2 regions of the Bacillus sp. SIMBA_154 genome follow, and region 1 is predicted to be linked to the other one. Evidence: a T-box and tRNA genes for the amino acid it is inferred to sense, from the RefSeq annotation. Region 1 holds a T-box; the other holds one or more tRNA genes.
The links. The T-box of region 1 lies ahead of glyQ (glycine--tRNA ligase subunit alpha). A T-box ahead of a tRNA ligase gene usually reads a tRNA of that ligase, here a tRNA-Gly.
Positions count from the first base shown of each region.

Region 2: it encodes a tRNA-Gly, which carries the amino acid that the T-box ahead of glyQ (glycine--tRNA ligase subunit alpha) is inferred to sense. The anticodon was not compared.

Region 1 is NZ_JAWJBV010000001.1:41,708-57,118, forward strand. Features, by position in the region: gene floA (flotillin-like protein FloA) at 1-300, shown strand, start outside; gene R0K30_RS00235 (hypothetical protein) at 332-832, shown strand; gene yqfC (sporulation protein YqfC) at 1,013-1,294, shown strand; gene yqfD (sporulation protein YqfD) at 1,313-2,503, shown strand; gene R0K30_RS00250 (PhoH family protein) at 2,507-3,466, shown strand; gene R0K30_RS00255 (HD family phosphohydrolase) at 3,581-5,692, shown strand; gene ybeY (rRNA maturation RNase YbeY) at 5,693-6,172, shown strand; gene R0K30_RS00265 (diacylglycerol kinase family protein) at 6,150-6,536, shown strand; gene R0K30_RS00270 (cytidine deaminase) at 6,650-7,048, shown strand; gene era (GTPase Era) at 7,041-7,946, shown strand; gene R0K30_RS00280 (YqzL family protein) at 8,094-8,237, shown strand; gene recO (DNA repair protein RecO) at 8,273-9,043, shown strand; T-box leader at 9,083-9,260, shown strand; gene glyQ (glycine--tRNA ligase subunit alpha) at 9,374-10,261, shown strand; gene glyS (glycine--tRNA ligase subunit beta) at 10,254-12,299, shown strand; gene ccpN (transcriptional regulator CcpN) at 12,466-13,104, shown strand; gene R0K30_RS00305 (pyruvate, water dikinase regulatory protein) at 13,129-13,950, shown strand; gene R0K30_RS00310 (YaiI/YqxD family protein) at 14,212-14,712, shown strand; gene dnaG (DNA primase) at 14,746-15,411, shown strand, end outside.
Region 2 is NZ_JAWJBV010000018.1:38,639-54,049, reverse strand. Features, by position in the region: gene R0K30_RS18380 (D-alanyl-D-alanine carboxypeptidase family protein) at 1-559, shown strand, start outside; gene R0K30_RS18375 (hypothetical protein) at 645-914, opposite strand; gene R0K30_RS18370 (DUF2262 domain-containing protein) at 989-1,390, opposite strand; gene R0K30_RS18365 (DUF7021 domain-containing protein) at 1,390-1,773, opposite strand; gene ltaS (lipoteichoic acid synthase) at 2,322-4,262, shown strand; gene lepB (signal peptidase I) at 4,419-4,985, shown strand; gene R0K30_RS18350 (homocysteine synthase) at 5,232-6,524, opposite strand; gene R0K30_RS18345 (hypothetical protein) at 7,636-7,848, shown strand; gene R0K30_RS18340 (ABC transporter ATP-binding protein) at 7,965-8,711, shown strand; gene R0K30_RS18335 (hypothetical protein) at 8,689-10,155, shown strand; gene R0K30_RS18330 (PqqD family protein) at 10,139-11,044, shown strand; gene R0K30_RS18325 (hypothetical protein) at 11,041-11,322, shown strand; gene R0K30_RS18320 (hypothetical protein) at 11,403-12,059, shown strand; tRNA gene R0K30_RS18315 (tRNA-Gly) at 12,187-12,260, shown strand; gene R0K30_RS18310 (hypothetical protein) at 12,359-12,955, opposite strand; gene queG (tRNA epoxyqueuosine(34) reductase QueG) at 13,039-14,187, shown strand; gene R0K30_RS18300 (amidase domain-containing protein) at 14,250-15,152, shown strand; gene trmL (tRNA (uridine(34)/cytosine(34)/5-carboxymethylaminomethyluridine(34)-2'-O)-methyltransferase TrmL) at 15,196-15,411, shown strand, end outside.

The DNA of each region.
Region 1 (15,411 bases):
GGGGCTATTCTGCAAACAGACCAAGCAGAAGCAGACAAAAACATTGCACAGGCTAAAGCGGAAGAACGCCGCGCAATGGCTGTTGCACAAGAACAAGAAATGCGTGCGAAAGTTGAAGAAATGCGCGCGAAAGTAGTAGAAGCAGAGGCTGAAGTACCACTTGCAATGGCTGAAGCACTACGCGAAGGCAATATTGGAGTCATGGACTACATGAACATTAAGAATATCGATGCTGATACGGATATGAGAGATTCATTTGGTAAAATGACAAAAGGTCCATCTGATCATGAAAACAAATAAGCATCCTCTCACGCTTTAAGGAGGGAGCCCATTGGACATTCTATTTGAAAATCCGCTACTAATTGCGATTATCATCGGTATCATCTCTGCTGTCTTTGGGAAAATCGGCAAACAAGAGGAGAATGAACAAAAGAACCAGCAAAACAAGTCAGCTCCTCAACGTAAGCCAATGCCCCAAAATCAGCAAACAAAACAAAAAAGTCCAGACCTCGTCGTGACGGACCAACTAGACGATTTTGGCGATGTACATGATCATGGCGGGATGAAGAAAAACACATCGCAGTCCTTACAAGATCGCTATACGGATACACTTGCTGAAATGGAAGAAAGAAAAAGCGAGTTAAACAAAGAGTTTCAATCGCTTGAAAGGCAGCTGACAAGGCCGAAAGCCTCAGCTGTGGAAATGAAGCCGCACATCATTGATAAGCTCAACCAAAACACTGTTGTTCAAGGCATGCTTCTTGGCGAAGTGTTTGGAGCGCCCCGCGCTAAAAAACCGCATCGAACGATGAAACGGCCATATAAAAGGTAAGAAGAAAGCTCCCTTGTAAAAGGGGGCTTTTTTTGCGTAAACGATGAACAGGCTGTTTTACGGGATTCATTAGCATGATATGAACCGCTGAGGAATAGGATGATATAGAGACTTTCTCATCAGTCTCACCATCTTTCAGTTTGATCTCATACACATGAGGTGGGAAGGGGTTCTTATTGAATGGGAAAAAGAAAAAATCGACTTAAAGCATGGCTGACAAGAACACTTGAAATCCCTCCGGACGTGATGATGGATCTTCCCCGTATTACGATGGTTGGCAGACTCCACATTTACATAGAGAACCATAAAGGGCTTTTGCTTTTCAGTGATCAAGAGGTAAGGCTTATGCTCAAACAAGGACAATGCATTATTTCAGGGAAAGACTTTGTGATTAAAACGATTTTGCCAGAAGAGATCTTATTAGAAGGGAAAATCGATGAGGTCCGTTACATTGATTCTTAACTGACGGAGGGGAGAAGCGTGAAAAATAAATGGTTTGCCTATTTTATTGGCAGAGTGGAAGTGGAGATCAAAGGAAACGGCATTGAGCGGCTTATGAATGAGTGCACGAGACAGGGGATCACAATTTTTCAAGTGAGCCGCCGTCAAGACAGCGTGCGCTTATTTATTCGCTTATCAGATGTACATGCCTTTAGAAAATTACGTAGACATCATAAGGTGAAATGTTCATTTCATCAAAAGAAGGGTTTTCCATTTCTTCTTATGTGGTCAAGGAAGAATATTGGGTTCACCCTTGGGATTGTTTTCTTTCTGGTGACGATATTGGCTCTTTCAAACATGGTGTGGAAAATTGATATCACAGGTGCAAACCCAGAGACAGAGCATCAGATGAGAAAGCATTTAGACGACATTGGGGTACAAAAAGGCCGTTTTCAGTTTCTTATGGGGACACCTGAAAAAATTCAAAAATCCCTGACAACCAATATTAAAAGCATTACATGGGTCGGCGTTGAATTAAACGGTACGACATTTCAAATGAAAGTCGTTGAAAAAAACGAGCCTGAAAAAGAGAAATATACGAGTCCTCAGCACATCGTTGCTAAGAAAAAGGCCGTCATCACGAGGATGTATGTAGAAAAAGGAGAGCCGCTAGCCGCGGTCGATGAACATGTAAAAAAAGGGCAGATGCTCGTCTCAGGACTAATTGGCAGTGAAGATCAACAAAAAACGGTAGGAGCCAAAGCGAAAATCTATGGTGAAACATGGTATCGTTCTGAAGTTTCTGTCCCTCTTCGAACATCTTTTGACGTCTTTACGGGTAAAATGAAGACAAAGCACAAGCTCTCCGCATTTGGAGGTTCACTACCATTTTGGGGATTTTCCTTTAAAAAAGATGATTTTGAGCAGCCAAAAATAGAAACAGAAGACCATCCACTTCATTTCTTAAACTTCCAGCTGCCATTCTCCTATGAAAAGGAAATCACACGTGAAAGTGAAAAAATCAATCGAGAATACACAAATAAAGAAGCAGTTCAAGCAGGGATTAAAATAGGTAGAAAAGAATTAGAAGAGAAGCTAGGTCAAACAGGTGAGGTGAAAAGTGAAAAAGTTTTGCACGAGACAACAGGGAATGGTAAAGTTAAGTTAATCATCCTTTACCAAGTAATAGAAGATATTGTTCAACCAACACCTATTGTTCAGGGAGACTAGAGAATGACAGAACATTTACTTGAGATTCAACAAAAATTGGATAGCCCAAACGAAGCCATCGCTTTATTTGGCAATCAAGATGCTTATCTGAAACTGATGGAAAACGAGCTGAATGTCTCCATTATTACACGTGGAGAGAAAGTGTATGTTTCTGGTCAGGAAGCATCAAGAGATACAGTGAGCCAGTTGATTACATCTCTCTTACATCTCATCCGTAAAGGAATCGAGATTTCTGAACGGGATGTCGTCTATGCGATTAAAATGGCGCAAAAAAACAAGCTGAATTATTTTGAGAATATGTATGAAGATGAAATTACGAAAAATGCCAAAGGTAAGTCGATCAGGGTGAAAACGATCGGTCAGCGTGAATATGCTGCGGCGATGAAGAAAGATGACCTCGTCTTTGGGATTGGGCCTGCTGGTACAGGTAAAACGTATTTGGCAGTCGTTAATGCGGTACATGCTCTGAAAAATGGACATGTGAAACGGATTATCCTGACAAGACCAGCCGTTGAGGCAGGAGAGAGTCTTGGCTTTTTGCCAGGCGATCTAAAGGAAAAAGTAGATCCTTATTTAAGACCACTATATGATGCCTTGCATGATGTGCTTGGCAGTGATCATACGGAACGTTTAATTGAGCGCGGTGTCATTGAAATAGCGCCTCTCGCCTATATGAGAGGGCGGACGCTCGATGATGCATTTGTGATTTTAGATGAAGCGCAGAATACAACGCCAGCCCAAATGAAAATGTTTTTGACGAGACTAGGGTTTGGCTCTAAAATGGTCATTACAGGAGATATTACACAAATTGATCTGCCAAAGGGCATGCAGTCAGGCCTTGCGGCTGCAAAGGACATGCTTGCAGAGATCAAGGGCATCTCATTCATTGAATTAGACCAGACAGATGTGGTCAGACACCCGCTTGTGGCGAAGATCATTGGCGCATACGAAAAGCAAAAATGAACTGAGTGACCCGATCGTCTTCATCGGGTCATTTTGTTTCGATCGTGGTTTAAAGTAAAAAAGGAGGTACTTTCCTTGAGAAAGAATCAGAAAGGCAGTAAGCGCAAAAGACTGCTGTCTAAAAAAGAACCTCAGAAAATGGAGCGCTCACGTTATTTAAACGTTTTGCTATACGCTGGTTTAGCAGCCATTCTGTTCGTGGTGCTCTTCTTCCATGTAAAGCCTGAATCGCTCGACTTAGATTTGTTTTCAGTGAGCGAACAGACCATCTATTCTCCGTCAACCGTCGATGATCAAGAAGCGACAGAAGAAAAGAAGCAAGAAGCAACGGATCAAGTAGAAGATCAGTATACGCTCAAAAAAGCATATTCTGACAATCGTGTTGACCTCATCTCATCCCTCTTTGAAGCCATTAAAGAAGAGAAGAAAGCCGCTGATGAAAAAGAGAACCCGCCAACAGATCAAGAAATGGTCAAGCGTGTAAAAGAAAAACTCACAACAGATATGCAGGAAGCTGTTTCGGATCAATCCATCAAAGCACTGCTCCAAGCAAGTGACGAAAATCTCTCTTTTACTAAGGATTCCATCATCACAGTGGTGAATTCACTGATGAGTAAAGAAATCACAGCAGCTAAGTTACAAGATGAGAAAAAACAAGTGAAAACAGAGCTTGAAAACAATTCTATTCCTTCAAAATATTTAAATGCAGCGAAAGAAATCGGTGAATTTGCGATTATTCCAAACTATGTATTTGACCCAGTGGCAACAGAGAAGAAAAGGCAAGAAGCAGCTGATAATATTCAGCCGGTTCAAATCAAGCAAGGGCAAATTTTAGTGGAGGAAGGGGAACTCATCGACCGTGAAGTTTATCGCAAATTAGAACTGACCGGCCTGTTAAACAGCTCAAATTTGTTTAAGCCTGTAAGCGGTCTTATGATATTGATCGGCCTTTTCTTAGCGGCGATTATTCACACATTAGAAACGAGGAAAAAATCGCTTGTCCATAAGAATAAATCGTTACTGCTTTACTCGCTTATTTTCACCATTATTTTAATCATCATGGAAGTATTCAGTCTCTTCCAGGAAACGAAATACACGACGATAGGCTATGTCGTGCCAGTTGCGCTTGGGACGATGCTGATCAAGCTGCTGATCAATGAGCGGTTAGCGATCTTCTCTGGCCTTGTATTTGCCCTTTGCGGAAGTATGATGTTTAATCAAGGAGTAACCGGCGTCTTTAACTATGTTATCTGTGCTTATTATCTCATTAGCGGGATGGCGGGCATTTTGTTTTTGAGAAAACATAACGCGAGATCGAAAATTTTGCAGGCAGGGCTTTTGGTGGCTTTGACGAATGTTCTTGTGGTTTTATCAATCACGCTGATCCAAAACTCCTCTCCGTCAGGACTTGAAATCGGTGTGAACCTCATGATGGCGATTGTGTCAGGTTTTGCATCAGCTATTTTGGTTATTGGGTTAATGCCTGTCTTTGAAAGCATGTTTGGCATTCTTTCGACAATGAAGCTGATTGAATTATCGAATCCAAATCATCCGCTGCTCAAAAAGATTTTAACAGAGACACCAGGTACATATCATCATAGTGTCATGGTGGCGAATTTAGCGGATGCTGCTTGTGAAGCAGTCGGCGCAAACGGGCTTTTAGCGAGGGTCGGCGCTTATTATCATGACATTGGGAAAACGAAAAGACCGCAATACTTTATTGAAAACCAAATGAACATTGATAATCCGCATGACAAGCTTTCCCCACAGCTGAGTAAAAATATTATTATTGCCCATACGACAGATGGTGCTGATATGCTGAGAGAAAAGAAGTTTCCTGAAGAGCTTGTCGATATTGCAGAACAGCACCACGGGAAATCTCTTTTAAAGTTCTTCTACTACAAAGCAAAAGAACGTGATGATCAGGTGACAGAAGAAGAATTTCGTTATCCTGGTCCAAAACCGCAATCAAAAGAAGCGGCGATCATTTCTGTGGCTGACAGCGTTGAAGCTGCGGTTCGGTCAATGCATAATCCAAATCCAGAGCGGATTGAAAAACTTGTCAAAGGCATTATTTCAGATAAAATGCAGGACGGGCAATTTAGTGAATGTGATCTGACATTTAAAGAATTAAATATTATTAGCCAAACGATTTGTACAACATTAAAGGGGATTTTCCATTCTCGGATTGAATATCCAGATGCCCCGAAACAGAAGGTGAAGTAAATGACATTGTTAATCGATTTAATAGATGAAACAGGACAAGTATCAAAAGAGCATCTTGAAGAAATGGAAAAGCTTCTTCAATTTGCTGCGGATGCCCTTGAGGTAAAAGATCAAGCGGAAGTATCAGTGTCGATCGTCTCGAATGAAGAAATTCATCAAATCAACAAAGAATACAGGGGAAAGGACGCACCAACAGATGTGATCTCCTTTGCACTTGAGGAAGAAGGAGAAGGTGAGATTGAGATCATTGGCGCGGGCGACATCCCGCCGGTACTCGGTGACATTATCATTAGTGTTGATCGAACGAAAGAGCAGGCAGAAGAATATGGACATTCCTTTATGAGAGAGCTTGGTTTCTTAACGATTCATGGTTTCCTTCATTTACTTGGTTATGATCATATGACAGAGGAAGATGAGAAAGAAATGTTCGCCAAACAGACAAAAATTCTGGATGATTATGGCCTTTCGAGATCATCGTAAGAAACGCAGCCCGCTTGCCCGTTTTTTTCGGAGTTTTTATTATGCATTTAGAGGAATCTGGCGAACTTTCTTGAATGAACGGAATTTTCGATTTCATACAGTCGCAGCCATCATCGTGGTGATCTGCGGCTTTTGGTTTCACATTGAACCGGTCGAATGGATGATCGTGCTTCTTTTATGTGGGGGAATCTTTGCACTTGAACTTGTCAACACAGCCATTGAACATACAGTGGATCTTATGACAGAAGAAAAGCACCCGCTTGCAGAAAGAGCAAAGGACGCTGCAGCAGGCGCTGTTTGCGTTTACGCCGCGATTTCGGTTATGATTGGGTTGATGATCTTCCTGCCGAAGATCATGCAATAGAACAATATTACTATTTATTAACATTTTTAGAAATGGGCGTGAAAATGTCACGTGAATTATGTAAAATATAAATGTGACAGTGGGTCCATTTCTTCTGAAAGTGGGAACTAGGAATGAACAAACAAGAGTTGATTTCAGAAGCAATCAAAGCAAGAGATTTTGCATATGTACCCTATTCAAAATTCAAAGTCGGTGCAGCATTATTGTCGAATGATGGAAAAGTGTATGGCGGCTGCAACATTGAAAATGCAGCATATGGCATGTGTAATTGTGCGGAAAGAACAGCACTTTTTAAAGCTTATTCAGAAGGCATCACATCTTTTCAAATGCTTGCAGTAGTGGCTGATACAGATCGACCTGTTTCACCGTGCGGCGTATGCAGACAGGTCATTTCAGAGCTATGTGCACCTGATATGCCAGTGATCCTAACAAACTTAAAAGGACATATATACGAAACAACAGTAAACGAACTATTGCCAGGCGCATTTTCACCGGAGGATTTAAATGACTAACGAAAGCTTCAAATCAGGATTTGTATCAATTATTGGAAGACCAAATGTAGGGAAATCAACCTTTCTTAATCGTGTCATTGGACAAAAAATTGCCATTATGAGTGATAAGCCCCAAACGACGCGAAACAAAGTTCAAGGTGTCTTGACAACCAACACGTCACAAACGATTTTTATCGATACACCAGGCATTCATAAACCTAAGCATAAGCTAGGTGATTTTATGATGAGGGTGGCTCAAAATACACTGAAGGAAGTCGACCTGATCTTGTTTATGATCAACGCAAAGGAAGGTTATGGCAAAGGTGATGAATTCATCATTGAACGACTAAAGCAAACATCTACACCGGTTTTTCTTGTCGTCAATAAAATTGATCAAATTCACCCAGATGAACTGTTCCTTTTAATTGATGAATACCGCACACGTTATCCGTTTAAGGAAATTGTGCCAATTTCAGCTCTTGAGGGCAACAACATTGATACGCTTCTTCAGCAAATTGAAGGTTATCTTCCAGAGGGCCCTCAATTTTATCCAGCAGATCAAGTAACAGATCATCCAGAGCGGTTTATTATTTCTGAATTAATTCGTGAAAAAGTGCTGCATTTAACGAGAGAAGAGATTCCTCACAGTATTGCGGTTGCGATCGAATCAATTAAGCCAGATGAAAATGGCAAGATCCATGTGGCGGCGACCATTGTCGTAGAACGTGATTCACAAAAAGGGATCGTTATTGGTAAACGAGGCAGCTTATTAAAAGAAGTGGGACAAAAAGCGCGCAGAGATATTGAAGCACTTCTAGGCTCAAAAGTATACCTGGAGCTTTGGGTAAAAGTTCAGAAGGACTGGCGTAATAAATCCACTCACTTGCGTGACTTCGGATTTAGAGAAGACGAATATTAAAAATCGCTGCATTTGTCATAAAATCTGACAATGGTGCGGTTCGATTAGTAAAAATTGTTTATCATGAAATGGAGGTAGCCTGGTCAAGATAAAGTTAATATGTTGGATGTAGCGTTGCTGCTTCTAATAAAGAAAGGTGGGGTTTTTATGTTGAATTTTACATGGAACGTATTTTCACAAACAGGAAGCGTTGACACGTATCTGCTTTTCAAAGAGTTAGAAAAGGAGAACCTGGAAAGACCCGATGTACTTGAAGAAGAGATAGCACGATTTGATTTTCCAATCTTATAATTCTTGACCCCCTCCAACGCTCGGAGTGTAGACAAATGCTCATTAAAAGTGAAGGAATCGTTCTTAGAACAACAGATTATGGCGAAACAAACAAAATTGTCACGCTGCTCACTAGAGAGCATGGGAAAATTGGTGTGATGGCAAGAGGTGCTAAAAAATCAAACAGCCGCCTGTCAGCCATAAGCCAGCCGTTTTTATACGGAACCTTCCTTATCCAATCATCAACAGGACTTGGAACGCTCCAGCAAGGTGAAATGATCGAAAGCATGCGGGCCATCCGGGAAGATTTATTTCTGACTGCATATGCCGCATATATGACAGAATTACTCGATAAAGGAACGGAGGAAAAGAAGCCAAACCCTTATTTGTTTGAGCTCCTTCTTCAATCTTTACGTCATCTCAATGAAGGCACAGATGCTGATATTATTTTATTTATTGTAGAGGTTAAAATGTTATCAGTGATGGGGATGAAGCCTGAACTGGATCAATGTGTACACTGCGGTCAAAAAGAAGGGCAGTTCCATTTCTCGATTAGAGATAACGGATTTATTTGCCAAAATTGCTTTTCTAAAGATCCATATAAACTGCCCTTATCCCCAGCAGCTGCAAGACTGCTTCGTTTGTTTCATTATTTTGATTTATCAAGGCTTGGTCAAGTTGACGTGAAACCGCAGACTAAACAAGAAATTCGTCAAGTGCTGGATCACTACTATGACGAGTATTCAGGCCTTTATTTAAAATCAAAAAAATTCATGAATCAGATGGAATCCATGAAAAAGCTAATGGGTGAAGAAAACAAAAGTTGACATCTTCCATGACTTTTTGTAAGATTGTCTAAGATAAAATATGTTGCATTGACAGAAAGAAGTACTTACGTATAATCCATAAAAGCGACCTTAGGACGGTGTAAGCTAAGGATGGAGGCGTAACGAAAGGCATTCTTGAGCAACGTAAAACAAAGCGGCTGGGTGCTACGACACCAGCAAATAGGGTGGAACCGCGGGAAAAACTCTCGTCCCTATGTTTGCAAGGAACCTTGTGAGCATAGAGACGGGAGTTTTTGTGTTCTCTTATGAGGTTCTAGTCCCCACCCGCCATACATAGCGGATGGTGTAGAAAAGACGGAGGTGCGATCATTGAATATTCAAGACATGATTTTGACGCTGCAAAAGCATTGGTCAAATGAAGGCTGCGTATTAATGCAAGCGTATGACACAGAAAAAGGTGCTGGAACGATGAGTCCATACACGTTCCTGCGAAGCATCGGACCAGAGCCGTGGAAGGTAGCGTATGTAGAGCCTTCTAGACGCCCGGCTGATGGCAGATATGGAGAAAATCCAAATAGATTGTATCAGCATCATCAATTTCAAGTGATCATTAAGCCATCACCTGACAATATTCAAGAACTGTATCTTGAATCATTGAAGGCGCTTGGCATTGACCCGTTGAAACATGATATTCGTTTTGTTGAAGACAACTGGGAAAATCCATCTCTTGGCTGTGCAGGGCTCGGCTGGGAAGTCTGGCTTGATGGCATGGAAATTACGCAATTTACGTATTTTCAGCAAGTCGGCGGCTTAGAATGTAAGCCAGTTTCTGTTGAAATCACATACGGTATTGAACGTCTTGCCTCTTACATCCAAGACAAAGAAAATGTCTTTGACCTTGAATGGACAGACGGATTTACTGTAAGAGATTTATTCTTAATGGCTGAATATGAGCACTCTGTTTATACATTTGAAACATCTAATACTGACATGCTGTTCGATTTATTTACAACCTATGAGAAAGAAGCACATAGCCAAATGGACAAAGGACTTGTTCACCCGGCATACGATTATGTACTCAAATGTTCTCATACGTTTAACTTGCTCGACGCAAAGGGCGCTATATCTGTCACTGAGCGAACCGGCTATATTGGAAGAGTACGTCAGTTAGCGCGAAAAGTGGCTAAAACGTATTACGAAGAACGAGAAAAACTTGGATTTCCTATGTTAAAAGAGGAGGCGGCTTCTCATGAATAAACAAGATGTATTACTCGAAATCGGCTTAGAAGAGATGCCGGCTCGTTTTATGCCAGAGAGCACAAAGCAGCTAGGTGAGAAAGTAAAAGCTTGGTTTGAAACGCAAAATATTTCATTCGAAGATGTTGTTTTATTCAATTCACCAAGACGCCTTGCTGTGCTCGTCAAAGGTGTCGCAGAAAAACAAGAAGACATCAAAGAAGAAGCAAAAGGCCCAGCTAAAAAGATTGCTCAAGACGCTGAAGGCAATTGGACAAAAGCGGCTGAGGGCTTTGCCCGCGGACAAGGCGCTTCAACAGAGGATCTCTATTTCAAAGAGATCAAAGGTGTGGATTATGTCCATGTCCAAAAGTTCCAAGAAGGAAAGCAAGTCAAAGACCTTCTCCCGGCGCTAGGTGAGATTGCCGCTTCATTAAGCTTTCCAAAGAACATGAGATGGGGAAACGAAGATTTACGCTATATCCGTCCGATTAAATGGATTGTTTGCTTATTCGGGCAAGAGGTCGTACCCGTTGAAATTGCAGGCGTAAAAAGCGGACGGGAGACAAGAGGACATCGCTTCCTCGGTACGACAGCCAGCATTGACTCACCTGCTTCTTATGAGCAAACATTACACGATCAATTTGTCATTGCAGATGCAGGTAAAAGAAAGCAATGGATTACTGAGCAGCTAAATGCCCTTTCTTCAGAAAAAGGCTGGGTCATTCCAGTTGATCCTGAACTTCTAGAGGAAGTCAACGATCTTGTTGAATACCCAACAGTGTTGTTTGGTTCCTTTGAAGAAGAGTTCCTTGCATTGCCGGAAGAAGTATTGGTCACGACAATGAAAGAGCATCAGCGCTATTTCCCTGTGAAAAATGAGCAAGGAGAATTGCTGCCTCATTTTATTACGGTCAGAAACGGAAACAGTGAGGCGCTGGAAAATGTCGCAAGAGGAAACGAAAAAGTACTTCGTGCGCGTTTATCAGATGCTGCATTCTTCTATAAAGAAGACGAAAAACTAGTCATTGAAGACAATATTAAAAAGCTTGATAAGGTTGTATTTCATGAGAAGCTTGGAACAATTGGTGACAAGCTGAAGAGAGTGACAGATATTGCGACCCGCCTAGCAGCGCATGTCGGCACAGATGACGAAACAACAAAACGTGTCGCAAGAGCAGCAAGTATTTCTAAGTTTGACCTTGTGACTCAAATGGTCTATGAATTCCCAGAATTACAAGGAATCATGGGTGAGAAATATGCAAAAGCACTTGGCGAACACGAAGAAGTCGCAAAGAGCATAAACGAACACTACATGCCGCGTTTTGCCGGTGACAAGGCGCCTTCGACTCTGATTGGTGCGATTGTCGCAGTAGCGGATAAACTAGATTCTATTTGTTCGTTCTTTTCAATTGATGTGATTCCAACGGGTTCTCAAGATCCTTATGGACTCAGAAGACAAGCGAGCGGTATCGTTCAAATCCTGCTCGACCGTCATTGGAATATTTCATTTAAAGAGCTGTTAGCACTTGCTCAAGTAGAGGCAGAACATGAAGCTGCTCTGATTGAGTTTTTGACGCAGCGTTTAAAATATGTCCTCCAAGCAGAGCATATCCGTCATGATGTGGCCGATGCAGTGCTTGATGTTGAAAATATTGAGCCTTATGCGGTCGTGAAAAAAGCAGCTGTTCTTGAAGAGAGCGTGAAACAAGAAAGCTTCAAAGAAACGGCTGAGGCACTTGGCCGCGTCATTTCAATCAGTAAAAAAGGGGAAGATGTAGAGATTCAGCCTGCACTGTTTGAAAATGAGCACGAGCAAAAGCTATTTGAGGCGTATCAGCAAGTAGAGAAAGCTGTTAAGGGACATGTGGCAGCAGGAGAATACAACTTAGCACTTGAGGCGTTAAATACCTTAAAAGCGCCGATTGTTCATTATTTCGATCACACAATGGTTCATGCGGATGATGAAAAACTGAAGCAAAATCGTTTGGCACAGATGGTCAAGCTAGCCAAAGTCATTCAATCATTTGCGAATATGAACAATTTAATTGTAAAATAAATACCTAAGAACGGTTGCCTTTTGAGAAGGGCAATCGTTTTTTACTCATTTAATTCACGGTTTTTGAGCGGATTTTTGTTTCATTCGGACAAAGATGCGCTATAATATGATGAGTTATGAAAATGATATACATAAAGTAAAGATTCGCTCTCTCTATTTAAAGGTGGTGAGTACAATCGAGTTAAATAAACGGCAAGAGCAGATTTTACAGATTGTCAAAGAGAATGGTCCGATCACTGGAGAGCATATCGCCGATCGGCTGAACTTAACAAGGGCTACCCTCAGACCGGATTTAGCCATTTTAACAATGTCTGGATTTTTAGAAGCAAGGCCAAGGGTCGGCTACTTTTTTACAGGAAAAACAGGCACGCAGCTTCTGGCAGATAAGCTGAAAAAACTCCAAGTGAAAGATTTCCAATCCATTCCAGTGGTGATACATGAGAATGTTTCGGTTTATGATGCGATTTGTACGATGTTTTTAGAGGATGTGGGCACATTATTCGTTGTGGACGATCACTCTATTTTAACAGGCGTGTTATCAAGAAAAGACCTCCTTCGAGCAAGTATTGGAAAACAAGAGCTTCCATCTATACCTGTCCATATTATTATGACAAGAATGCCGAACATCACCGTTTGCCGCAAGGAAGATTTCATTATGGATGTGGCCAAGCACTTGATTGAAAAGCAAATAGACGCACTTCCTGTCATAAAAGAAACGGATAAAGGCTTTGAAGTTGTCGGCAGAATTACGAAAACAAACATGACGAAAATACTTGTTAGCTTATCGGAGAATGAAATTATCTAATTCAGAAGACTGCGAGGGGATGTTATGAGTAATCGCGTAATTTTTGTTGTATCAGATTCAGTAGGAGAAACCGCAGAGCTCGTGGTCAAAGCGGCACTTAGCCAATTTGATGGCGGTTCATCAGACCATTCAAATATTAGAAGAATCCCATATGTTGAGGATATCGGTACGATTAAAGAAGTCATTTCACTGGCGAAAGCAGATAACGGGATCGTCTGCTTTACTCTCGTTGTGCCAGAAATGCGTCAATTTTTAATAGAAGAGGCAGAAGCAAACGGAGTCGTTTACTATGACATCATTGGTCCACTTATTGATAAAATGGAGACCGCATATGGAAATGAAGCGAAACATGAGCCGGGTCGTGTACGTCAATTAGATGAGGACTATTTTAAAAAAGTAGAAGCCATTGAGTTCGCTGTAAAGTATGATGATGGCAGAGATCCAAGAGGCATTCTAAAAGCTGATATTGTGCTCATTGGTGTATCACGCACGTCCAAGACACCGCTTTCTCAATATTTGGCGCATAAGCGGCTGAAGGTAGCGAACGTTCCGATTGTTCCTGAAGTAGATCCGCCAGAAGAGTTATTCTCAGTTGATCCAAAGAAATGCATTGGCCTGAAAATTAGTCCAGACAAACTCAATCATATTCGTAAAGAACGTTTAAAATCTCTAGGTTTAAATGATCGAGCAATTTATGCGAACATCGAGCGGATTAAAGAGGAACTAGAGTATTTTGAAAAAGTGGTTGACCGAATTAACTGTCAAGTTGTCGATGTATCGAATAAAGCAGTTGAGGAAACGGCGAATGTCATTCATCAAATGCTGACCAAAAGAGGTTCCGAATAAACTCAGGATGCTCCTCCTGGGTTTTTCCTATGGTGGGAAACGGGTAAACAAAAATAATGGCATATTTGCTGCATTTGTATTATAATAAAAAATTGTGATAAAATGATTGATTTTAGGTTTAAGTTAAGTCAAGAACGAATAAACTAATATTGGCAGAAGTCAAGTGATTCTGAACATAACTTTTCGACAAAATGAGTTTTACTGTTGATTGCTTTATGGGGGAAAAGTATGGTCTTTTTGCTTCTTTAAAGCAGGAATAAGGTGGAGGGATGGAGAATTAGTCACCTGAATGAACGTAAAAGAGAGAGGACGATTTATGTCGATGCAGATGCTTGTCCTGTAAAAGACGAAATCCTTTCTGTCGCATCTCAGTTTCAAGTACCTGTGACTTTCATTGCTTCATATGAGCATTTTCAAACCAAAAGATTACCACTTGAAGATTGGCTGTTTGTAGATACACATAAGGAAGCAGCGGATTTAGTCATTGCGAACTCAGCTGCCGCACATGATATTGTCGTCACCCAAGATATTGGTCTTGCCTCCTTACTGCTTCCAAGACATGTCATTGTTCTGTCTGAAAGAGGACGGATGTACACAAACGAAACAATTGATTTTGATTTGGAACGCAGGCATGTTTCCAGCAAACAGCGAAGAAAAGGTATATACGGAAAAGGTCCCAAAAAGCTTTTGGAAGAGGATAAAAAGCGATTTATTACGCAACTACAAAAAATCCTGTCGAATCATGAAGGATTTTTGAATTAAAAGGCGAATAATGTACGACGGAGTGTTATTAGGATGAGCAAACGTATACCAGATGAACTTTTGGAGCAGATCCAAAAAAACGCAGACATTGTCGAAGTGATTGGAGAATACGTACAGCTTAGAAAACAAGGTCGAAATTACTTCGGTCTTTGTCCATTCCATGGTGAAAATACTCCTTCATTCTCTGTTTCAGCAGATAAGCAAATCTTCCATTGTTTTGGCTGTGGTGCTGGAGGTAATGTGTTTTCGTTCCTCAGACAAATGGAAGGCTACTCATTTATTGAAGCCGTTTCACATGTTGCTGATAAGTACCATATTGATTTGCCTGATCATGTAGCGAATGCTCAGATCAGTTCCTCTCAGCAAGAGGATACAGCAAATCATAAAATGATTGAGGCACATGAGCTTCTTAAGAAATTTTACCACCATTTGCTGGTAAATACAAAGGAAGGTCAAAACGCACTCGATTATTTACGGTCCAGAGGCTTTACGGATGAAACAATTGCCAAGTTTGAGATCGGGTATGCTCTTGACTCTTGGGATTTCATGACCAAGTTTTTAGAAAAACGAGGGTTTGATCCTATGATGATGGAGAAAGCTGGTCTTTTGATTCAACGAGAAAACGGCACAGGCTTTTTTGATCGTTTTAGGGATCGTGTCATGTTTCCAATTCATGATCATCACGGGACGGTCGTCGCT
Region 2 (15,411 bases), on a different contig from region 1:
TGGTGAAACAGTCACGTATCGTGATCTTTTATATGGAACCATGTTACCTTCAGGTGGTGAAGCAGCAAACTCGTTGGCCATCCATACTGCAGGAAATGTGAAGGATTTTGTTCGCATGATGAATGAAAAGGCTGCTGAACTCGGATTACATGATACTCATTTTATGAACCCTGAAGGACTGCATGATGAAAACCAATATACAACCGCTTACGATGTTGCGAGCATGTTATCTTATGCGCTGAATGTTCCACATTTTAGAGAGGTATTTACAAAAGAAACCTTTCAAACCTCTCCGACGAAAGAGCATCCGACTGGTGTTTTGTTGAAATCAACTGTTCTTACGTTACTTCATCAGGAAGACAAACAGGGATTTGAGATTATTGGCGGTAAATCAGGGACGACTTCCGAAGCAGGTCAATGCTGGGCGTCTCTTGGGGTAGTCAATGATCGTGAATATATTACTGTTGTCATGGGTGCTCCGCTAGAAGATATACGTCATCCAGACAGGCAGCAAATAAAAGATACGATGAAGTTATATCAAAAAGTGACGTCTATTTAAGAAGTGGAATTTTGAATTTGCAAGAGTCACCAATTTCTGAGACATAAAAAAGCGCCCAGTCCCGAAGTGGGGCACTTTTTTATATTTACATGGCACGGCGTAATGCTTGCAGTAATTTACGTTCGCATCTTATGTTGTAACGCTTATGATGGAGTTTATCCGTTTTAAACCGACCAATGACACGGCGAACATCTTGGTTATAAATGATGAGCTCTCTGAAAGTTTGATCATTTAATAACGCTTGAAACCAGCTATATTTTTTCAGATGTACTGCGTTCCTTGATATCTCTTCTTCATCTACCTGTAGAAAAGGGATGTACAGAGCAAGGGTAAAGATGTCTAAAAAGAATCCCACATGACCTCCTCCTTTCATATGTTTCATTACGCTTAGAAAGAGGAAAGGTTTCATTCAATAGACAACTCCATCCTTTAGCCTGCAATGTGTGCATCTTTAAATGTGCCATTTATATTTCCAGTGACAAGGATGACATGTCCCAAAAATAAATCACCGTCATGATAGTAGGCTTCAAACTCTCCATTTGGATAAGCTTGCAGGCTTTCAAGTGAAATGCGGTTTATAAATTGGTCATGTGTGATCTCTTCTTGATTTTCATCTGAATCGTCTTGTTCCTGCCAGTCTTTTGCTAGCTCAATCAGCTTATTTGCCGCAAATGATTTAATAGAAGAATCCCATTTAGTCTGCTCTTGTACGAGTCGTCTAGCGGCTTGGAGAGAGTCGTTTATTTCTTCTTCTTCTCCGAGATTGAAGTAGAGAAGGCACTCTTGCTTCCCCCATTGGATCGTCGTTTCAAATAAGTCTAGTCCTTTCACTAATTCAAAGGTGCCCAGCTTGTCATCGTGATAAAAGGAGCTTCTTCTAATATCTCTTGAAGCTCTCTATCCTTTGTATCTGTATCGATGAGTGATACCAGCATGAATTCATCTGTACCTTTTCGTACCTGAAGTGTAACGATTGATTCTTTATGTAATTGTGCCTGTTTTTCCCGTAACCCCTCTTCATCTGTTAACCAGCAGAGTCTCACTTTTTCGGTTGTGATGCGGCCTTTTTCCTTCCATGCAATCAGTGGAATTGAAGCGGTCCAAAGAGATTCTTTTCCTGCGCCTACTCCAGAAGGTCCTGTGACAGCAATCATGTCTACTAGTTCTTCTGAAAACCTTTCTTCAAATGCGTTCATTTGTTTGTTTTTCTTCATGTGATGTCCCCCAGCTACATAAGAATGATATGATCAAAATCTATATCTTTATCACACCGCACATTAGCAGGGGAAATCAAGCCTTTTTTGCTTAAAACTGTTTTTTGGACTTACAGAAGGAGTGAGAATACATGGATTGCTGGAGTTGAGTCACAATAAAAGAGCAAATTGAGGAGTTGGGTTCGAATTTTGTATAAATTTGGGTAAATGAGTCGAAAAGCCTAGGTGATTCTTCCTTTTCTTTATAATTACTTTGACACGATTAGATGAAAAAAGTAAAGTAATACTAAGTGATTTACAAAACCTTCATCATCCACTGAAGCATGAAGTGTTAGTGAATTTAATGTAAATGGATATTTCACCTTTTATTTACTCGTATTTTTTTTGAAACTTATGATGCTTCTCATCCGTTATATTAAAGGAGCACATGTATCCGGCGGAGACAGAGCATCGGAATGCTGGGTGCAGAAGATTTACATTTGCAAAATGAATGTAAATTTTTTATGATTTCATTTATATCAGATCGAAAAAAAGAAAGAAGAGGTTTTATGAAAAAAATATTTGCGAACAAATATAGCTTTTTTGTTTTGGCTGTTCTTTTATTCTGGGCAAAATCTTACACAGCCTACAAAATGGACTTTAATTTAGGAGTGAAAGGTTCTTTTCAAGAGGGTCTTCTCTTATTAAATCCATTTAGTTCAGCCATCGTGTTTTTGGGACTTGCTCTCTTTTTGAAGGGGCGTAAATCTGCCATTGTTTTAATTGTCATTGACTTTATTATGACCGCACTTTTATATGCAAATGTAGCGTACTATCGTTTCTTTGATGATTTTTTGACTTTCTCAACAATGAAACAAGCAGGCAATCTTGGAGGAGGTATGACTGGCGGTGTGTTGTCGAGCATTAAGCCGCATGATCTTTTGTACTTCCTTGATATCATGATCTTGATTGCCATTGTGATTTGGAGACCGGAAGTGAAGAAATTCCAAATGAAAAAGACGTTTGCACTGCTTATTGTGGCTGCAGGTGTTGGGTTGTTCTTTGTCAATCTGCATTTAGCTGAAAAGGATCGTCCGGAATTATTAACGAGAACATTTGATCATAAGTATGTTGTCAAATATTTAGGTGTCTATAATTATACGATTTATGACGGGGTGCAATCAGCGCAAAACGCAACGCAGGTCGCAAATGCGAGCAGTGAAGATTTAACTGATGTCGTGAACTATACGGCTTCTCACTATGCGAAGCCAAATGCAGAATATTTTGGTAAAGCGAAAGGTAAAAACATCATTAAAATCCATTTAGAGAGTTTCCAGTCGTTCCTAATTGATTACAAACTAAATGGAGAAGAAGTAACGCCGTTTTTAAACAAACTGGCTCACGGAAAAGGTGATTTTACGTATTTCGATAACTTCTTCCATCAGACAGGTCAAGGAAAAACAGCAGATGCTGAGCTGATGATGGATAATAGTATGTTTGGCTTGCCAGAGGGTGCAGCGTTTGTGACAAAGGGTGAAAATACCTACCAATCACTTCCTGCGATCCTAGATCAAAAAGCAGGCTATACAAGTGCTGTGCTTCACGGGGACTACAAGTCTTTCTGGAACCGTGACACGATTTATAAGCATATGGGAATTGATCAATTCTTCGATGCTTCATATTACAACATGGATGAAGAAAACCTTGTAAATATGGGTCTGAAAGATAAGCCATTTTTTAAAGAATCAATCCCAATGTTAGAATCAATGAAAAAGCCATTTTATGCACATTTAATGACACTGACAAATCACTATCCATTTAATTTAGATGAAAAAGATGCGACGATTGCTAAGGCCACAACTGGCGATAAAACAGTGGATAATTACTTCCAAACAGCAAGATATTTGGATGAGTCATTAGAGCAATTCTTTAAGGACTTGAAGAAATCAGGTCTTTATAAAGACTCAGTTATTTTATTATATGGTGATCATAACGGTATTTCTGAGAACCATAACCGTGCAATGAGTGAAATTCAAGGAAAAGAAATTACACCTTATCAAAATGCACAAAACCAGCGTGTACCGCTCATGATTCGTATCCCTGGAAAACAGGGTGGCGTGAATCATACGTATGGTGGTGAAGTAGACGTAATGCCAACGCTTCTTCATTTACAAGGGATTGATTCAAACGAGTTCGTGAATTTCGGAACAGATCTATTTTCTAAAAAGCATGACCAAACCGTTGCATTCCGTAACGGAAACTATGTGACACCGACATATACCCTTGTAGATAATACAGTCTACGATACAAAAACGGGTAAAGTGGTGAAACAAAATAAAAAGACAGAGGCAATTAAAGCCCGTGTTGATAATCAGTTAAGCCTTTCAGATAAAGTGCTCTACAGGGATCTTCTTCGATTCCATAAGCTATCGGATTTCAAACCAGTGAATCCGTCTGATTATTTCTATGGTAAAAACAAAGAGAACGAAGCAGATTCTTCTGCTAACTAACTGAGTTTTGGGCAAGCACAGAAAGGTGCTTGCCTTTTTCTCTCTTACAGCTTGATTTGTTGGCAAAATATGTTTATATTTAGGGGGAAACAAGCGTGACGTCAGCTGTAAGCTGGCGAAAACTCATTTCGTCCTAGGGGATTTCAGGAGGAGCTTATGACAACAAATACAAAAACACAAAAAAAGAAATCAGAGTTATGGGGCTGGATCAAAGCCATCTTAATCGCATTCATTGCTGTTTTTATCATTCGTAACTTTTTATTCGCACCGTACATTGTCAAAGGGTCATCTATGTATCCGACATTGCATGATACAGAACGGGTTTTTGTGAATAAAACCGTCGATTATTTCGGTGATTATAAACGAGGACAGATCATTGTCCTTGATGGGGAAGACCGCAGCACTCACTACGTGAAACGATTGATTGGTTTACCTGGTGATAAAATCGAAATGAAAAACGACCAGCTGTATGTAAATGGCAAAAAAGTGGCAGAGCCTTATTTAGCGTCAAACAAAAAGCAAGCAGCCGCAGATGGCACTTTGCTGACACCTGATTTTGGCCCTCTTACAGTCCCAAAAGGAAAGTACTTTGTCATGGGTGACAATCGCCAGAATTCAATGGACAGCCGCAACGGCTTAGGTCTTTTTACAAAGAGTGATATTCAAGGGACAACATCATTTGTGTTTTATCCTTTCCAAGATATTCGATTACTCAACCAATAATAAACAATTTGAAAGCACACAGCCGTGTGCTTTCAGATTGTTGACAAAGGGCTAAAATGATCTTCATTTTAGCCCTTTGTCTTCTTTTCAGCTCAGCGTGATAGAAAACCCTTGAAGTCTAGGAAGGACGAGTACCGGAGCGGAGCGAATTTAAGATTCGTGAGCACCGGCACGCAGGACTGACACCGAATGCGAGGGGTTGTCTACATGCTGAAAGCACACAGCCGTGTGCTTTTTTCTGTTTCTTTAAGACTGGCTTTTTGCAATCGCCTGCTCAAGATCTGCAAGGATGTCTTCAATCGCTTCTGTTCCAACAGATAAACGAATGAGTTCTGGTGTGACGCCTGTCGCCTTTTGCTCATCTTCACTTAATTGTTGATGTGTCGTGCTGGCAGGATGAATGATCAGTGATTTAGAGTCGCCCACGTTTGCAAGATGTGAGAAAAGCTGCACGGAATCAATGAGCTTTTTACCTGCTTCTCGTCCACCTTTAATACCGAATGTGAGGATCGCACCTTGTCCTTTTGGTAAATATGTTTGAGCCAGCTCATAGGATTCATGGCCTTCAAGACCAGGGTAGCTTACCCACTCTACAAAAGGGTGATCCTGTAAAAATTGCGCTGTTTTTAACGCATTTTCACTATGCCGCTCAAGACGTAAATGCAATGTTTCTAAGCCTTGAAGAAGCAAAAATGAGTTAAAAGGTGACAGTGCTGCGCCTAAATCACGTAAGAGCTGTACACGTGCTTTTGTGATATAGGCCGCTTCTCCAATCGCTTCAGTATACGTGAGGCCATGATAACTTGGATCTGGTTCAGTCAGCCCTTTGAACTTATCACTGTCAGCCCAAGGAAACCCGCCGCTATCGACGATGACACCGCCAATTGATGTGCCATGTCCGCCAATGAATTTCGTCGCTGAGTGGACGACAATGTCTGCGCCAAACTCGATAGGTCTTAATAAATAGGGGCTGGCGAGCGTATTGTCCACAATAAGCGGAATATGGTGTTTGTGTGCAATGGCTGAGACGGCTTCAATATGTAAAATGTCGCCTTTTGGATTCCCGATGCTTTCTGCATACACTGCTTTTGTTTTATCCGTAATCGCTGCTTCAAGTTCTTCAAGATTGGATGAATCGACAAATTTCACTGTAATCCCGAGCTTTTTTAGGGTATGAGCAAACAGATTGTAGGTGCCTCCATAAAGACTGCTGGAGGATACAATTTCGTCCCCGGCTCCTGCAATGTTTAAAATAGAGTACGTAGTGGCTGCTTGTCCAGAAGAGACAGCAAGTGCACCAATTCCACCTTCAAGCTCAGCGATCCTTTTTTCAAATACGTCGTTTGTAGGGTTCATAATACGTGAATAAATATTTCCAGGTTCCTGCAGTCCGAATAAATTCGCCGCATGCTCACTATCCCTAAAACCGAAAGAGCTTGTTTGATAAATAGGCACGGCTCTTGAATAGGTTGCTGAATCAAGTTCCTGACCTGCATGAATGGCTTTTGTTTCTAAACGAAATTGAAGTTCTTCTGACATGTGTGTATCCTCCTTTTGTTAGATAAAACCAACTACTTTGATAAGAAATATTTAATAAGACTATAAATCTTGTTTCATGCTTGGTCAATCATTTTTTAGATAAATCTGAAAAAACAATAAATATAGTTGACAGGTCGGAATAATATGTATCAACATAAGCATACTGAAAACATCACCAAGAATGGCTGATCGGTCAACCGAAGGCTCTATCACTCAAGCATGAGTGAAGGGCCTTTTTTTATTTTAATCAGAAGGGAAGATGAACTTGGAAAAAAGAAAAAACGAAAAAAATACAGAAAACATATGGATCTCACACTAGACATTTTGATTGAGCAGAACAAATATGAGATTTACAGCAATCAAGAAAGAACGAATAGAAGCGATTTACGATCGAATTGATGAAAAGCATATAAGGTCAAAATAACTTTTTTAGGTTAAGGGACTTACTGTGTATATGTCTGATGACAACAGGGATCGAGGTTTCATTGACAATTTCAATTATGATTGCTGGTGAAATCATTGGGAACAATTATTTTTCTGATAGAGCCTCTGCCGCAATTTTCTCAGAAATATAGAAAAAGTATAGTAGTCACTTCTAGGCTGCTGTTCTTTTTTCATCGAAAGGAAGCGAGTCATATGTTGTGTCCTGCTGAAGCAGGTAAGGGCTTTTTTCCCAAGGCACTTTCTTGTATATACATATTTTCGGTGACAAGAGAAGAAGGAAAATATGCCCACTCTTTTGTCGGAATTATCAGTAAATATTTCATAATTGGTGACATAACGACATGAAATCAGGACTTTTATATCTGATATATCGGGGGAATTCTTTCTATCTCACAAAAATGAAAGAACATATAGAAGAGATGATGAAAATGAACTATTTGAAAAAAAGTAGAAAAAAGATGGAATCAATGCCATTATATGGGTTTTGTAGGTATTGTGTTGTGGTAAAAACTAGTGAAAAAGAGAGGGTTCATCCAGTTGGGAGTGAATAATTGAATAAAAAGTCACGTTTTAATCGAAAGTATGTTCGGTCAAAAATGGGATCTTCTGTTGATGTTTGGAGTGTGACGCCTATGATACGATCATCATAAGCTGGGAGGTGAAAAGTATGACTTATGCAGCGCCGCAAGTTGACTATTCCACTATGGAACCTGCTATTATGGACCAAGCTTGGTTCTTAGTATTTGTTGCAGTCCTTCTTGGATTGGGAGCAACAGTTGTTCTAGGAGCAGCAGTTTGGTGTTTAGCAAACGGCAAGGGTAGCTTTACAGGAGCCGTTCAGTGGGAAAGTGGCTTAAAAGTCCAAATTGAATGTAAGTAGCTATACTTAGGATTCATCTTTTTACTTCTATGATATGACACCAGGGCTAAACCGTCTGTGGCGGGCGGTTTAGCCTGATCTGTTTTTAAAAGAATATGCAGACACTTGGAGGTTATATGTTTACGATCGAGAATTTAACCAAGACGTATAAAAATAATGTGACTGCTGTCAATGATTTTCATTTAAAGGTTGCCCCTCATCAAATCGTTGCTGTTGCTGGACCGAATGGATCTGGTAAAACAACGATGATTAATTGTATACTCGGCATCATTAAGCATACAAAAGGAACGATTCACTTGCAGGACGTCACAAATGATGACCCATCCTTTAAAAAACAAGTAGCCTATATTCCAGATGACCTGTTGCTCCCTGAAGCATTGACTGGTGCTGAATATTTAGATTTTGTTTCTTCTATGTATGAATGTAAAACAATTCATAGAAGAAATCAACTAATTGAACTGTTTGATATGGACTCGGCTTTATCAAGACCGATCGAAACGTATTCACATGGTATGAAAAAAAAGACACAGCTCATTGCCGCCTTTATGCTTGATAGTCAATTGGTGATCATGGATGAGCCCTTTAGAGGACTTGATATTGAAGCGGTTATAAACACAAAGAAACTGATGAAGCGTTATGCCGAGAACCATGGTGCAATCTTGCTTTCAACGCATGATATGCTTTCAGCGGAAGAGCTGTGCCACAAAATCGCCATTATTTCTAAGGGAAATAAAATGGATGAAGGAACAGTCTCAGCCTTAAAGGAAAAGTATCAATCAAGCACACTGGAACAGGTGTTTCTGAAAGCTTCAATGTTAAGTGATAGGGGTGCACATTTTGATGAAATCATTAATCATTTCTAAAATGATGCTTAAAATGTGGCAGCAGGAGATGTATAAGCTCTTTGATACTCAAACGAAGCGAATCATTGTGGTCTTATTCTTTTTGTTTGCAGTCACAATGGGGGCCATCATTGGATATAGTTTTACTGGTGTCTTTATGAAGGCTTTCTTAAATGGAGATGAACGTTCACTTGGATTATTGGTTGTGTCGATGGCGATCAATGCATCTATTTTTACAAGCTTGTTATTTGTTCTGATCAAGGTCAGAACGCCTGAACAAGACCGGTTTTCTATGCAGCTCAGCTGGTTCCCGCTCTCTACCTTTCAGAAAAGTCTTGGATACTTCATTCCGATGGTGATAGTGGTGGCAGGGCTTGTTTTATTTTTTATCGGTATCCTGCTTTTACCTAACTTTATTGCCCAGGGAATCGGAATTTTCTTTATCTTTACTTTCTTTTTGATGGTGATTTTGCAATCGCTTTTTGTCTTCATGCTGCTGCAGCTCATTTATAACATTACTTATTTGCTCGTTCTAAAATTAAAATTACCGTTGCAAAAATTTGCAGCGATCTTTGTTTTATTGGCACTGGTTGTGGCGTATGGATTGACGCATTTTGATATCAGCCAAATTCAGCAATCATATATTCAGTTTGATTATCATTTAATGTATTTTACAGCACCGTTTTTCCTTGCAGCACAAGGGATGTCTCCAGAAGGGGTATACTATGCAATTTTGATTCTGTTCATCCTTTTATCAGCGGGCGGCGCATTTCTTTCTCTTGCGATGATGCCGATTATGGCAGAGAAAAAAGCGTTAACCTTTTTAAACAAATTGCCGTTCTCTTCTTCAAAAAAATGGTCACTTATTGTAAAGGAAATCAAATCACAGGTGCGAAATGAAGAAAACATTTTAAACTTTCTCATTCTTCTCATTGTGATCTTATTCGTCCGTTATCAGTTTGGATTCCGGTTTGAAGAAGAAGCGTTTTTTGTTCTATGTGCTCTTGCTGGATTAACAGCCTTTAATTCATTTGGCAATGATAAACGTATGCTAGGGATGTATAAAACATTTGGCCTAATGTCGTGGGAAGTGGCTCTGTATAAGTTTATTGGACTTCTGCTCGTTGGTGTGATGCAGATTGCTTTATTCATGCTGACAACACTGACGCTCCCTGATCAGATTTGGAACGTATTGATTGGGGCCGCTGTGTTATGCAATGCTACTGCGCTCTTTTATGTGGTAGGTATTTTACTTCCTCTTGATCGGAACAATCCATACACAGGCATTTTTTCATTTGGAGCACTTATTTTACTTATGATTCCAATTGTTTTTATTGGAAACTATGTCATAGGGGAGTCGAGTCAAACGCTTCAGTGGCTGCTTGTGGCTGCTTTTGAGGGTCTGCTCATCTTTGCCATATACAAAGGTTTTTCATGGAGGTATTCACATGATTCAACTTCTTAACAGTAAGCTAAAGATTGAGCGGGTACCGGCTCTTGGGCCTTATGTGACCTTACAAAAGAGGCATCTCACTGATACGCAGTATGGAAGCACACTCCCGATTAATGAAAGTGCCTATCATATGTTAACGAAAGTGGACGGCAAGAGGACAGAAGCGAGTATTACGGCAGAGCTAGCCGATTTGTTTCAGGTCGATGAGTCTGTCATTGCTCGTGATTTTTATCAGCTGATGATGGGGCTGAATCAGCATCATTTGCTGTCTATTCATTATCAATCACCATATCGGATTGTCACAGCCTGCTGTCAATTTTTTAAGCAGTATCAAGTAAAGATGAAGGAACGATTTGATTGCACAGGCCACTCATTTCTTCAAATATTGGGGACGGCCTTGCTTATGGTGATGCGTAAAATCATCTTTTTCTGGGTGCTTTTCATGGTCATGGCAGGCATCGCCTTTTTATTCATCCCTGATCCATCGATTGCAGCCATTGCGATTTATTTTTCCATTATTTATTTCGGATTAATTACCGGGACGGCCTTGCATGAGGCAGCACATGGTTATGCACATCGGAAGTTTGCGGGACGGGATGGTCCTCAAGGTTTTTTTGCGAGTGATATGATGTCTGTGAAATTTGTGAGACCTGTATTAGATCCGTTTCAGAAAAAGCAGGTATGGATTACGCTGCTTGGACCGCTTCTCCCTGGTGTGATTGGGGCAGCTGGAATCATTGTGACCGTATTATTTCTGAAAGAAAATCCAATTTCGACAGGTTTCTTTATTTTTTCAATTACGTATTTTATTCAATTACTCTATCTTCTTCCGTTTATGGGGGATGGTAAATCCATTATGAAGCAGCTATTGCTTCGTGGAATGGGAGGACAACGATCATGAACGTTCAGGCAATGAAACAAGGTGCTATAGTTGGTGGTTTCCTAGGATTCTTAGGCTTTCCGATGCTGACAATTGGTGTACTGTTCTATCATTTATTTCAATCAAAAACAAATGATGCATTATTATTTAACAGTCTCGCTTTTGAGATGGAAGGTTCGTCAGCGTTTACTTTTCAGATCAAGCCAAACTTTTTTATTTATATGATTGTGATTTTTGCAGCGAGTTTTCTCATTGTGGCATTGCTGTTGGCAATGAAACAGAAAAAAGCGAAAGATTAGGAGAATTTTCCTAATCTTTTTTTGTATGCTCAACCAAATTTTAGTATAATAAAGAATGAAAAATATTAAAGGGGATATCAATGATTAAAAAATGGAGCATACTTTTGTTCACTGTTTTTCTATTAGCAGGATGCGGTGAGAAGGCCGAAGAAACAACAACGACAGTGAAGACAGTATCTAAAAAAGAAACAGAACCCGTATCTAAGGATCAAGTAACAATTGAAAAAATGAAACTGACAAAGAAAGAAGAAAGCTTACTAGATGCCACAACCACTAATGAAATGGTGGCTCTTACCCTAAAGGGATTAACGAAGAAGAATAAGAGTATCACTTTTATTGGGAGTCATTACAAAAATGGTCGATTAGTTGATAAGGAAGCATCATCTGCCACCTTTGTTTTACATCAGGATGGAACCGATCAAACGATGAATGTGCTCTTACAACTGAATCATCAGAAAGATATATACGAATCACAATTTAGTATTTGGTCAGACAAGAAGAATGATGGAATGATAAAAGCGACTTCAAGCTTTCCATTCAAAGTAGGTGATTATGTTTTTTCTGCACAATCTGAATCTGTCAAAGTGGCTTCAGGAGAAAAAGCACTAATTGCGTATACAGCTGCAATGGGGAAAGATGGGAATTTACCAATGCTTGAGGCAATCGAAAAGAACCCAGAGAAAGCGTTGAAGAATATGTCACATGCATACTTGTTTTATGTCCAGCTAGATAAATAACTATCTTAATATATATGGAGAATATGAAGTTTTTTGACGAAAAATCTTCATATTCTCTTGACGAATTGTTAAGAAAGTTGTAACATAATAAAAGTCAACGCAATGACGTTGCTTTTAAAAGATTGATGCGGGTGTAGTTTAGTGGTAAAACCTCAGCCTTCCAAGCTGATGTCGTGAGTTCGATTCTCATCACCCGCTCCAATACATAATTTTGTTTATAACGCAGTATTTCGTTTCTTAGATAAACGAAGTGTTGCGTTTTTTATTATGTCAGTATAATGTGAAAAAAGCACTGTCAGCTACAGTGCTTTTTCAATGAGTTCATATTTGCTTTCTCCACCATGTATTTGTATAAACATCTTCGTCAAGGATTGTATAAGAGCTTCACTCTTTTCCCGGGAAATAGATGGCGGGAAAAGGATGATTTGAAGAATGTTCTTTGTGTCTTGAGAAATTTGTGCTTTACTTGCTTGAGAAAATAACCCTTTAAGTCCCGTTTCGTCCTGCCATTCGATGTGACCAGCATCATTTTTTGCAAGTGAAAGTGGCTCTTTTAGGCGATCGGCATCTAATGTCAGGATGGGCAAGAAATATTTTAATGAGAAAAATATCGACAAATCCTGTACGGAATTGGTCGAGTCAATAAATTGTTCCTTTTGAATATCAGAAAGAAGTGGAAGGAAAGGAATGTCTTCTATAAGCTCAGTCCATTCTTTGATCGCAGGTACTTCTTTCAAGGCTTTATCTTCGTATTCAAAAAACAAAGACTCTTGAAACAGGCGTAATCGACCTTTTAACATTTGAGGTGATTTACCGACTTCAATATGTGAATATTCAATCTGTCCAACATGGATAGACGGGCTTTGAGGATAAGGAATTTCCATATGTATCTTCACAGTGACTCACTCCAATCGGTCATGATACACTCGTATTATACTGAAAACAACAGAAGAAACAAAGAAAGGAGGTTTGCAAGGTGATTCATGTTGGAGAATTAAAAGAAGAATTGATTCAATATGCGAAAGAAATTGGTGTCGATAAAATTCGATTTGCAAGTGCTGATACATTTGATTCATTAAAGGACCGCCTGATCTTACATGAATCGTTAGGGTATTTGTCCGGCTTTGAAGAGCCTGATATCGAAAAACGAACAAACCCTTCTTTGCTGCTTCCAAAGGCCAAATCAATTGTTGCAATAGCGCTCGCGTATCCTTCCAAAATGAAAGATGCCCCTCGAAGTACAAAGGATGCAAGAAGAGGAATCTTTTGCAGGGCTTCTTGGGGAACGGATTATCATGTTGTATTGAAAAAAAAGCTTGATATGCTCGAGGAATTCTTGCGGAGCAAGCATGTCGATATACGAACAAAATCAATGGTGGATACAGGGGAACTGTCTGATCGTGCTGTAGCAGAACGCGCTGGCATTGGTTTTAGTGCAAAGAACTGTATGATTATCACACCAGAGTTCGGCTCTTATGTGTACTTGGCTGAAATGATTACAAATGTTCCATTTGAACCGGATGAGAAAATTGAAGACCAGTGCGGGACGTGCAATAAATGTGTGGATTCGTGTCCAACAGGTGCGCTTGTGAATCCAGGACAGCTGAATTCTCAAAGGTGCATTTCGTTTTTAACTCAGACAAAAGGGTTTTTACCTGACGAGTTCCGTTCGAAAATAGGGAACCGCTTGTATGGGTGTGATACGTGCCAAATAGTTTGCCCGATCAATAAAGGAAAAGACTTTCATCTGCATCCTGAAATGGAGCCGGACCCTGAAATTGCAAAGCCGCTTTTAAAGCCGCTCCTTACGATCAGCAATCGTGAGTTTAAGGAAAAATACGGTCATGTATCAGGATCATGGCGGGGGAAAAAGCCCATTCAGCGGAATGCGATTTTGGCACTCGCTCACTTTAAAAACGCATCTGCCTTACCAGTTTTGATTGAATTGATGCACAAGGATCCAAGGCCGGTCATTCGAGGCACGGCCGCTTGGGCCATTGGCAAAATTGGCGACGTGCAGCAGCTTTCAGAGCTGGAAAAAGCTCTTGAGCGGGAAAGTGATGAAGAAGCGAAACAAGAGATGATCAAAGGGATTGAGCTATTACAGACACCTTTAAATACTAAATAACATCCCTATGAACATAGAATGTACCAAACAGAGGTTTTAAAAAAAGTTTTGGTGGTGTCTGTGTGAAACAATTATTAGCGCAAACGTTAGAAGACAGGCTGGCGTATTTATTAAATGACAGTGCGATCAAACAGCCGCAGCTCATGTCTGATGTGGAAGCAGTAGAACGAAAAAAGGAGCTTTTTGCTAGAAGACAGGTTGAGATTGTGAAGGCAAAGGCAAAAACAAAGCTTCTAGATTCAACAATTCAGGATGATGGGGCTCAGCATGTGCAATATCTTGCTCATCTCACTTATGTCTGTAAGGATGTAGACGATTCTTTTTATTTGGAGGAACAGGTTGAAAAAAGAGAAGCGTTTCTTTATAACGACATGCTTGTCAAAGATCGCATGATGCAGGAGGAACGGCAAAAGGAGGAGCGGGTGGATGAGCGCTTCCAGAACGAGGAACAATTCGGGAGAGCCTTTCACTATGATCGGCGGGCAGCCGTGCAATATGCGGAGACGTACTGGAATAAACGGAATCCAGCCTACAAGAATTTTGAAGATAACTGTACAAATTTTATTTCACAATGCTTGAAAGCAGGGAATGCGCCAACGAGAGGGTATCCGAATCGCGGGTCTGGCTGGTGGGTGCGTCCACATACGTGGAGCTACAGCTGGACGGTGGCTCATTCGATGAAAAACTATTTAGCGAATTCTAAAGCAGGCTTAAGGGCAAAGAAGCTAAAAGAAGCGCAGGAGCTTCAAATTGGTGATGTCATTTGCTACGATTTCGAGGGTGATGGAAGGTATAATCATACAACCATTGTTGTTGATCATGATAAAGGCGGAATGCCTCTTGTGAATGCACAGACGTATGACAGCCGCATGCGGTTTTGGTCATATGAGGATTCAACTGCCTATACACCAGCTATTCGTTATACGTTTTTTCACATTTTGGACGATGCCGCAAAGGATAGTTAATGGTATAATGTTGAGCGGAAAAGAAAATTAGAGGTGAACTTTTTTGGGACTTCATGTCGTTTTATATCAACCAGAGATTCCAGCTAATACTGGAAATATTGCGCGTACATGTGCAGCAACAAATACAACACTTCATCTGATTCGTCCGCTTGGTTTTTCGACAGATGACAAAATGCTGAAGCGTGCTGGACTCGATTATTGGAAGTATGCCAATGTGGTCTATCATGATTCACTCGATGAATTGTTTGAGGCCCATCCG